Regions from separate parts of the Bhargavaea sp. GQ12 genome, predicted to be linked through region 1. Evidence: riboswitches for the same ligand, from Rfam matches in the RefSeq annotation. Region 1 holds a riboswitch; each other region holds the start of a gene.
The links. Region 1 has a riboswitch for S-adenosylmethionine ahead of AC6CHQ_RS11410 (methionine biosynthesis PLP-dependent protein). Riboswitches for the same ligand answer to the same signal wherever they lie in the genome.
Positions count from the first base shown of each region.

Region 1 (3,270 bases):
TAAGGATGTTTTGCATTTCTGTTTGGTTCATTTTTCTCACCTCCTCCACTTTTTTTCTCACAAGGTCTTTTCACCTTGCTCTACCAATGTATTCGGGGGCCAAGCATCAGCTCGGGCGAATCTACCGGCGCCCTGCGGTGTTATCGCCCGTTTTGCGCATTCAAAAAGCCGCACGGCGTCAATCGCCCGTGCGGCCTATGGGAGTTTACCCCCTATTTCGGGATCCGGAATGGGTTTATTCCCCTCCCTTGTCCCGCTTTGTGCTTTGTTCAGCCTGCTCGACCTGCCCCTCCGGGCTTTGGTCCGGTTCGAAATCAGGACTCTGTTTGTCCGGCATGCCGGTGAAATCGTTTTTGTCGTCCGGCCCGAGCGCCTGCTCGCTCGCCTTACCTGCGCGATCCTTTTTATCGTTCATGGCAATCTCTCCTTTTCTTTTCTCTCTTTTATGGAGTTTACCCGCAAGCGCATGCACGCAATCAACACCATCAAAAAGCCCATCCGGCAATGCCGGATGGGCGGTTACGATCAGTTGACAGCTGCTGCTGCCTTTTCCTTCTCGTAGAACTTGATGAAGTTGTCCACGACGATGTCGAGGAACGCGAGGGTCCCTTCGTCAGTAAGGTTGCCTGCTTCGTCGATTTTCTCGTGGACGGAGCCGATATACACTTCGTTCTGCGGCAGGATTGCCGGAGCGAGGTTCGGGTTCGACAGAATCTCACGCAGATGCTGCTGGGCACGGACGGAGCCGAGCGCGCCCATCGACGCGCCGACGATGAATGTCGGTTTGTTGTTCAGAACGAGATCGACACGGCTCATCCAGTCGATGGCATTTTTCAGCTGGCCTGGGATGGAGAAGTTGTATTCCGGTACGGCAAAGAGGACCGCGTCGGAATCAGCCACGTCTTTCTTAAAGTCCAAGACATCTTCCGACGGATTGTTTTCAATATCGGTTGCATACGGCTCAAGAGCATTGATGAAGAGCGGCGTGATTTCCAGACGGTCCGCGTAGCGGCTGCGCATGGCTTCGACGACTTTCAGGTTATAGGATGTGGAGCTGGTGCTCCCGATGATTGCTTTGACTTTGATGGTCATGGATGAAACACTCCTTCAGCATAACTGTATTGCCGGAAATGTAGTCTCCGGCTTATCCACAGTTATGTTACACGATTCGACATGTTTCATCCCTCTTCTTGCTCACCGGGACACCTGGAAACTCTTTCAATCTTCATTTTAAAAAAAAGGCTTGCGGGCCGCCCTAAACGGTGATACAGTGAGTCTAATCATTTTTCAAACAATTGAATCAGCAATTCTTATCCAGAGAGACGGAGGGACTGGCCCTTTGATGTCTCAGCAACCTGCCTTAAGGCAAAGGTGCTACTTCCAGCGGATCCAGAAAGATCCGGAAGATAAGAAGACCATCTGTATACAAATACAGAGCCCTCTTCTTATTTGGAGGGCTCTTTTCTTATTCCCTCCCATCTATCAACGAAAGGGTGCCTGCCTAATGACTAGAAAAAAGACCGCCACTCTCCTCGCCCAACTGGGTAACCGGACGGATCCCCGGACGGGAGCGGTGAACCCTCCGATACACCTGTCCACCGCCTATGAGCACCCCGGCCTCGGACAATCGACCGGCTTCGATTACTCCCGCACAAAGAATCCGACCCGCGCCCTTCTCGAAGAAGGCTTTGCAGAACTGGAAGCGGGAGACGCGGCATTTGCCTGCAGCTCCGGCATGGCCGCCATCCGGCTTGTCCTGTCCCTATTCCGCCCGGGCGATGGCATTCTCGCGCCGGAGGACCTATACGGGGGAACGTACCGCCTTCTGGAACAATACCGGAAGCAATACGGCATTCCGGTCGATTACCTGACATTCAGCGATCCCGATGAAGTGAAGCGTGCCATCACGGATACGACGAAGGCGCTGTTCATCGAATCCCCTACAAATCCGCTGATGCAGGAAATCGATATTGAAGTGTACGCCAAAATCGCGAAACAGCATGGTCTCCTGCTGATTGTCGACAACACGTTCTACACGCCGATTCTCCAGAAGCCGATTACACTGGGGGCGGACATCGTCATCCATAGCGCGACCAAGTACATTGGTGGACACAATGATGTACTGGCGGGACTCGTCGTCGCAAAAAGTGAAGCCCTTTGCACACAGCTGGCCGCCCAGCATAACGCGGAAGGAGCGGTTCTTTCGCCGTTCGACTCATGGCTCGTCATCCGGGGGCTGAAAACCCTTCCTCTCCGTATGAAGCAGCATGAACTGAATGCAAAAGAGATTGCCGCCTATCTTACGTCGGAACCCGCGGTGTCGCAGGTCCTTTATCCGGGCCGTGGGGGGATGCTATCGTTCCGTACCGCAGATCCTGCCATCGTCGCCCCACTTCTGGAGGAACTGCAGCTGATCGCCTTCGCCGAAAGCCTGGGAGGCGTCGAAAGCTTTATCACTTACCCATCCACACAGACCCACGCGGATATCCCGCTTGAAGAGCGGACGCGACGCGGTATCGATAACAGCCTCCTACGGTTGTCGATCGGCATCGAGGACGCAGAAGATCTCATTGATGACCTGAAGCAGGCCTTTAGGGTCGCCCTTGCAAAAACCGGACAGCCATCTGCCTGACAAAAACTAATGAAAAGAGGAATCTCTATGACTGCCAACCTTCCAGAAACGAAAACCGTCCGCACCCCATTCAAAGCCGACCATGTCGGCAGCTTTCTCCGACCAGAACGCCTGAAAAATGTCCGTGAACAGTTCAAGGAAGGCTCGATCACCCGCGAGGAACTGGTTCTTGTGGAAGATGAAGAAATCAAAAAGCTCGTCAAAGCGCAGCTTGAAAACGGCCTGACTGCCGTTACAGACGGAGAATTCCGCCGGACATGGTGGCATATGGACTTCCTTCTTGGCCTGGACGGCATCGAGTACACTGAAACCGGCGAAGGCATCCCGTTCAACGGAGTCAAAACGAAAGCCCACGGCTATAAGGTGACCGGCAAGATCGGCTATTCCGGAACTCATCCATTCCTGGACCACTTCCGTAAGCTCCAGGAAATCGCAGGCGAAGGCGTCAAAGTGAAGTATACGATCCCGAGCCCGAACATGCTCTTTTTCCATAGCGGAATCGAAACCGGCCTTTATCAGAACGGCGAGGACTTCTACAAAGACCTCATTCCGGCTTACCGCGCATTCATCAAAGACTTGTATGATGCCGGATGCCGCTACCTTCAGCTGGATGACACGGCATGGTCGCTGTTCTTCTC
Region 1 covers NZ_JCAXEU010000012.1:14,581-17,850, forward strand. The annotation lists gene AC6CHQ_RS11395 (hypothetical protein) at 1-31, opposite strand, end outside; gene AC6CHQ_RS11400 (hypothetical protein) at 236-415, opposite strand; gene AC6CHQ_RS11405 (NADPH-dependent FMN reductase) at 526-1,092, opposite strand; SAM riboswitch class I at 1,308-1,413, shown strand; gene AC6CHQ_RS11410 (methionine biosynthesis PLP-dependent protein) at 1,505-2,632, shown strand; gene AC6CHQ_RS11415 (5-methyltetrahydropteroyltriglutamate--homocysteine S-methyltransferase) at 2,660-3,270, shown strand, end outside.

Region 2 (3,270 bases), on a different contig from region 1:
CCGCTTCGGCATAGCCGAGTTCCTGCGCTTCCTTCAGAACTTCCTCGAAGGTACACGATTCCTTGCGCATCTTCGTCAGAATAAAGTTCGAAGTTCCGTTCAGAATGCCCTGGATGCCGGTCACTTCGTTGGAAAGGTTCAGGTTATCGATCGTTTTGATCACCGGAACGCCGCCTGCGACGGTTGCCTCATATCCGATGCCGGTCCCCTGTTCCCTGGCTTGCCGTTCAAGTGCAGGAGCAGCTTTGGCGTACATCACTTTATTCGCAGTTACGACATGACAGCCGGCGGCGATCGCCTGCTCCAGATAGGTGCGTGCCGGCTCTTCGCCGACGATCGCTTCGAAAACGACCTTCAGATCCGGGATGGCCAGGATCTCCTCAAACCGGTCGGTAATGAGGACTCCCGGGGTCTCAGGGCGGGTTTTATCCAAGTCGCGGACGAGGATGGCAGCAATTTCGATCGGGGAACCGATCGTTTTCTCAAGTTGTTGTTTCCGTTCATTCACGATTGTATAAATGCCTTGGCCGACCGTACCGAATCCAAGGATGGCCGCTTTCACTGGAGCCATGGGCGAACACCTCCGACATAAAGATTCCTTCCAATATAACAAGTTCCGCCCCATAAGGAAACCCCCGGGGCGGGAAAATTTAAAATAGTTTAAACATTATATATTAATTTAAGCTTTGACTGGCGCCGCTGCTTCAATCGCCTGTTTCAGGTCGGCGATGATGTCTTCGACGTTCTCGAGACCGACGGAGAGGCGGACAAGTTCTTCAGTTGTGCCTGTTTTCTTCAGGTCTTCCGCCGACAGCTGCTGGTGCGTTGTAGATGCCGGGTGGATGATGAGCGAGCGTGCGTCGCCGACGTTCGCGACATGCGAGAACAGCTTCACGTTGTCGATCAGCTTGCGGCCCGCTTCGCGTCCGCCTTTGATGCCGAAGATGACGACCGATCCGGCGCCGCTCTTCAGGTACTTTTTGGAGAGTTCGTACGACGGGTGCTCTTCGAGGCCGTTGTACTGGACCCACTCGACAGATGGGTGATCCTTCAGCCATTCCGCAACTTTCTGAGCGTTTTCGTTGTGCCGCTGGATGCGGAGGTGCAACGTCTCAAGTCCCTGAAGGAAGAGGAACGCATTATCCGGGCTGAGTGTCGGGCCAAAGTCGCGGAGCAGCTGCACACGGAGGCGTGTTGCGAATGCGGCCTGCGCCGTGTCGATGCCGTAGCGGAGGCCGTGGTAAGTCTCATCCGGCTCTGTATAGCCAGGGTGGCGTCCCTGTGTCCAGTCGAATTTGCCCGCGTCAACAGCTACGCCACCGACGCCGCGGCCGTGTCCGCCGATCCATTTTGTTGCGGAGTGAACGACAACATCCGCACCATGCTCAATCGGGTTCGAGCCATAAGGCGAAGCGAATGTGGAGTCAATGATGAGCGGCAGGCCGTTTTCATGCGCGATGTTCGCAACAGCTTCCACATCAAGGACATTCAGGCTCGGGTTGCCGATGATTTCGCCAAAGATCGCCTTTGTCTTGTCGTTGATCGCCGCTCGGAAGTTTTCAGGGTCTGTCGAGTCGACGAACTTCACGTTGATGCCATAGCGCGGAAGTGTCACCGCGAACAGGTTGTATGTTCCGCCGTAAAGGTTTGCCGCGGAAACGATTTCGTCACCGGCCTGTGCAACGTTCAGGATCGAGAACGCGATTGCCGCCATCCCGGAAGAAAGTGCAACGGCAGCCGTGCCGCCTTCCAGTTCCGCGATGCGCTTTTCGAACGCGTCTACTGTCGGGTTCATGATGCGGGAGTAGATGTTGCCGGACTCTTTTAGGGCGAACAGGTTCTGCGCGTGCTCTGTGTCACGGAATGCGTAAGCTGTCGTGCGGTAGACCGGTACGGCGATCGCGCCTGTTGTCGGATCCGGCTCCTGGCCTCCGTGCACGAGAATCGTTTCTGGTTTAAAGTTTGTCATATTGATTTCCTCCTAAAGGTATGGTTTCGATGGAAACACGATAGGAGAGGAGGTTTTGTCTTTTCGGAAAATGAAAAACCCTCTTCTCTGATAGGAAGAGGGCCGATGCGAACACGCCGCATGCCTCCCCTTATCTGTCAGATCCGCTCCCGGATCTGTAGGAATTAGCACCTTTGCAGACATGGTCTGCCGGTTGCCGGGCTTCGCAGGGCCTATTCCCTCCGCCGCTCTTGATAAGAGTATTCTGATTTTGTTTTCCATCTGGTAAACAGTATAGGACTGTGCAGCGGGCAAAGTCAAGTGTATTTTTCAGAAAAAACATGAAACGTTTCTGCCTTCTCATCCGTTAACTTAGGAGACTGCCGATCCGAGGAGGAATTCTATGAAAACCTGGAGAGATAAGCTGGAAGCAAATGGACTAGCCGAATACATCGCGCCATTCTCCGAACTGGCGAAGCCGGGCTTCCGACTAAATAAAGAAGACGCCGCCGGGACGCTGGCGCCCGGTGCATCGAAGTTCGGAGGCGCGCCGGACCTTCCGCCTGATGTAGAGATCCCGTCCAAAGACGGCAAGCCGCTCACGCTGATTGCGCAGATCAACCTGTCGGACGCAGCGCTTGCCGGAGATGTTCACCCGCTTCCCGACACAGGCATCCTGTCTTTCTTCTATGACACCGAGGAACAGCCGTGGGGCGGCGATGAGTCTGACCGGAGCGGTTGGAAGGTCCTTTATCATGAAGATCCGACCAGACTTGAACGGTGTGATGTGCCGGAAGAGCGGATGCTTCCGGAATTCGCTGCCGTCTTCCACGCCGTGGAAACGCTGGATGCCGATGCAATCATCGGGATGGACTTCGATGACGAGGCCGGCGAGGCGATCTTCGAGTTGCTGGAAGAAGATGCCCACCACCAGATGCTCGGTCATCCGTTTGCCGTGCAGAACCCGGTGTTCGCTGAAATCGCCCACTATGGCGACGGAATTGCAGACTGGGACGAAGCCGCGAAAGCGGCGGATGACTACGTCCTTCTTTTCCAGATGGATAGCGATGACGACCTGGATGCCGTCTGGGGCGACCTCGGCATGCTGTACTTCTGCATCCGGCAAGAAGACCTTGCTGAAAAGCGATTTGACCGTTCGCATATGATCATGCAGAGCGGCTGATGGCTGAATCCGCCTTATATTAGGATGAATGAACCTTAATATAAGGTATCCGCCAAGATTGGAGGCTGAAAACATGCCCGAATCCATGGGCTGGTTATGGATCGCCGTTGCGGTGATTGCCGGCTACCTGATCGGCAAC
Region 2 covers NZ_JCAXEU010000002.1:252,596-255,865, forward strand. The annotation lists gene AC6CHQ_RS03005 (homoserine dehydrogenase) at 1-571, opposite strand, end outside; gene AC6CHQ_RS03010 (O-acetylhomoserine aminocarboxypropyltransferase/cysteine synthase family protein) at 680-1,969, opposite strand; SAM riboswitch class I at 2,097-2,209, opposite strand; gene AC6CHQ_RS03015 (YwqG family protein) at 2,352-3,131, shown strand; gene AC6CHQ_RS03020 (glycerol-3-phosphate acyltransferase) at 3,205-3,270, shown strand, end outside.
Region 2: linked by a shared signal. The riboswitch ahead of AC6CHQ_RS03010 (O-acetylhomoserine aminocarboxypropyltransferase/cysteine synthase family protein) and the one ahead of AC6CHQ_RS11410 (methionine biosynthesis PLP-dependent protein) in region 1 are both predicted to bind S-adenosylmethionine.

Region 3 (3,270 bases), on a different contig from region 1:
CACGTTCCGCACCGCTGTCTGGCCGTCGAATGTGCGGCCGACGTTTTTCAGTTCAAGTGCCATGGCCAAGCCCCCCTTTATGATTGAACCGCGCGGTCCTGGTAGTGCAGCGCGCGCTCTTCGATGATTTTCAGAACCCAGTCGGACAACTTGCCGATCACGGCGAACAGGATGATGCTTGCGATGATCGTCTCAGGCGACAGCGTGTTCTGGCCGACGACGAGCAGGTAGCCGAGTCCCTGGCTTGCGCCCATCAGTTCGGCTGCGACGACGAACATCCAGCCGAGTCCGAGCCCGCTCCGGAGCCCCGTGAGGAACGACGGGAGCGCCGCCGGCAGGATGACTCGCGTGACGAGCTGATAGGCATTCAGGCCATACATGCGGCCGACTTCGATCAGCTTTCGGTCAACGCCGGCGATACCGCTCACCGTGTTCAGGTAAACCGGAAAGAACACGCCGACCGCGATCATCGTCACCTTGGACGGCTCTCCGATCCCCATCCAGAGGATGAAAAGCGGAACCCATGCAAGGGACGGAATCGAGCGGAAAGCCTGGATGGTCGGGTCAAGCACATGCTCCGCCTTTTTGTAGAACCCGACGACGGATCCGAGGACAACCGCGACAAGCGCCCCGATCAGGAAGCCTGCGAACACCCGGTAGACCGTGATGCCGACATGGCTCCAGAGGGAACCGTCCTGTACCATTCCGGTGATGGTAGACAAAATCACGCTCGGCGCCGGCAGCTGGTAGGACGGGAAGACCCCCGCCCGGCTGAGCGCCTCCCATACGATGACGATGACCAGCGGCAGGATCCCTCCTAGCAACACTTTCTGGGCGCCCCCCGTTTTGGCGTTTGCTTTTTCCTTGGTCTGCCGGCTTGTGCCGGGAATTGAGATCGCCTGTTTTACCATGTCCGGTCACTCCTCTCCGATCGCCTTCTCAGCGAATGCCGGGTCGATCAGTTCATCGGTCAGTTTCTCCACATCCGCGTCCGGCTTGATGACTTCGCCTTCCTGCAGGATCCGCCCGGCTTCAATCAGGGCTTCACGCTGCGCATCGCCCGGAACAGGTTCGGAGAAGTCATTGCGCTCCATCTGGATTTCTGCGACTTCAAGGGGGATCTCCGCCTCTTCCGCAAGCAGTTCTGCCGCCTCTTCCGGGTTGTCGAGCACCCACTGGCGCGCCTTCTCGTAAGCTTCGATCACCCGCCCGACATGCTCCGGATACTTTTCCGCGAACTCTTCACGGACGTTCAGGAAGCTGTAGGTGTTGAAGTCTTCGTTCCGGTAGAACAGCTCCGAGCCGGACTCGACTTCGAGCCGAGCCATATGCGGATCAAGGCCCGCCCAGGCATCGACCGCTCCGGTCGTCAGGGAACTTGCACCGTCGCCGTGCTGCAGGTTCACGATCTCCACGTCATCAGCGGACAGGCCTGCTTCATCCAGCGCGCGCAGCAGGAAGATGTATGGATCCGTGCCGAGCGTCGCTGCGATTTTCTTGCCCTTTAGGTCTTCCACACTCTCGATTCCGGAGTCCGGATCTGTGACAAGTGCCGTCCATTCCGGCTTCGAAGCGATGTAGACGTTCTGGATCGGCGCCCCGTTCGCCTTGGACATGAGTGAAGCCGCTCCAGCTGCCGAACCGAAGTCGACGCTGTTGCTGTTGAGGAATTCCAGTGCCTTGTTGCTGCCCTGGCTAAATGCCCACTCGACCTTGATGCCGTCTTCCTCAAATTCCTCTTCCAGCCAACCGAACTTTTTCAGTACGAGACTCGTCGGCGAATAATGCGCGTAGTCGACCCGGATCTTGTCCGGGTTCCCATCTTCCTCCGCGTTGGATGATGAGCATCCCGCAAGTGCCAATAGTGCCGCCGCTGTCAGTCCGAGCAGTTTGATTTTCGTATTTTTCATGTTTGTCCTCTCCCCTTCGTTGTATGTACGGATTAAAAAAACGCCCTCTTCTAAGAAGAGAGCGCGGGTGTTCCGTCCTCTTCTTATCTCTTGGGAATTGCTTCCCACAGGAATTAGCACCTTTCCAGACATCGTCTGGTGGTTGCCGGGCATCGTCGGGCCAGTCCCTCCGCCGCTCTTGATAAGAATTTGTTATTCAGTTTTGATGGGATACGAAAAGCCTCCCTGAATGATCAGAGAGGCCGAATGTCCCGTTCTCTCTTATCTTCCCGGACAGATGGATGTCCGGCTGGATGTGGCACCTTTCAGGCATCGCCTGAAGGTTGCCGGGCATCGTCGGGCCAGTTCCCTCCGCCGCTCTTGATAAGAATATTTTGATTTGATTGCCATCTTACAGGATGAATCCCCATTGGTCAACTCGAGTTTTTATAAATGGTCAAATAGTCCGAAATTTAGGACGTTGGTCGGATTAGCCCAGTTTTCCCCTGGCCTCGACCGGAATTTCTTCCACGACTTCACTGCCGGAGACAAGCCAGGCGCGTTCATGCAGGTTGCACACCGGGCAGATGTGGTTCGGGATGATCCGGACTTTGTCGCCGATCTCCACCTGGCGGCTGAAGGCCTCGTTGTAGATGATGGCGTGCTCGTCGAACACACCATCAAGGTAGACCCCGTCGAACTCTTTTATCTTACCGAGCCCTTTTGTGGTTGTGATGCCGGTGTTCCGGGTCTGGGCGGTGATGCCTTTCGCCCCGACGTCAGTGATCACGCGCTCGCGGGTCGGCTTGCTGATGACGGTCGTTAGGATCGTGGCGGCGCAGCGGCCGTAATGGCCGAGTACATTTGACTGGGACGCATCCATGAAAACGTACGTGCCAGGTCGGATTTCTGTAATGCCATCAGGGATATCGAAGCCAAGCAAAAATGGCGGTGTCGAACCGATGCTCACGGTTTCCGGATCCATCCCCTCATTCCGGGCGATTTCCGCGAACCGCAGCGTCCGTGCCGAGGCTTCCTCAAAAAGTTCCCGGCATTGTTCTGCATTTTCCGCTTTGTACGTATGCCCGTCGTGGGAAAAGACTCCGCGGAAGCGGACGTGTTCACTTCTGCGGATTTCTTCCAGCAACACACGAAAATCTCTTTCCTCGATGACCCCCGACCGCTTCTCCCCGACTTCGATTTCCACAAGCACCTGCGCCGGCTTCTGCGCACCACTAAACACCTCTTCAATCTGTCTGATCTGGACCGGGCTGTCCACACCGAATGAAACATCGGCCGTCTCCGCCAGTTTCCGGATCCGCTCGAGCTTTGTCTTGCCGACGACCTGATTGGCGATGAATATATTGTTCAGACCCCGTGC
Region 3 covers NZ_JCAXEU010000004.1:191,681-194,950, forward strand. The annotation lists gene AC6CHQ_RS05700 (ABC transporter ATP-binding protein) at 1-63, opposite strand, end outside; gene AC6CHQ_RS05705 (ABC transporter permease) at 78-911, opposite strand; gene AC6CHQ_RS05710 (aliphatic sulfonate ABC transporter substrate-binding protein) at 918-1,910, opposite strand; SAM riboswitch class I at 1,991-2,098, opposite strand; SAM riboswitch class I at 2,169-2,280, opposite strand; gene AC6CHQ_RS05715 (D-TA family PLP-dependent enzyme) at 2,380-3,270, opposite strand, start outside.
Region 3: linked by a shared signal. The riboswitch ahead of AC6CHQ_RS05710 (aliphatic sulfonate ABC transporter substrate-binding protein) and the one ahead of AC6CHQ_RS11410 (methionine biosynthesis PLP-dependent protein) in region 1 are both predicted to bind S-adenosylmethionine.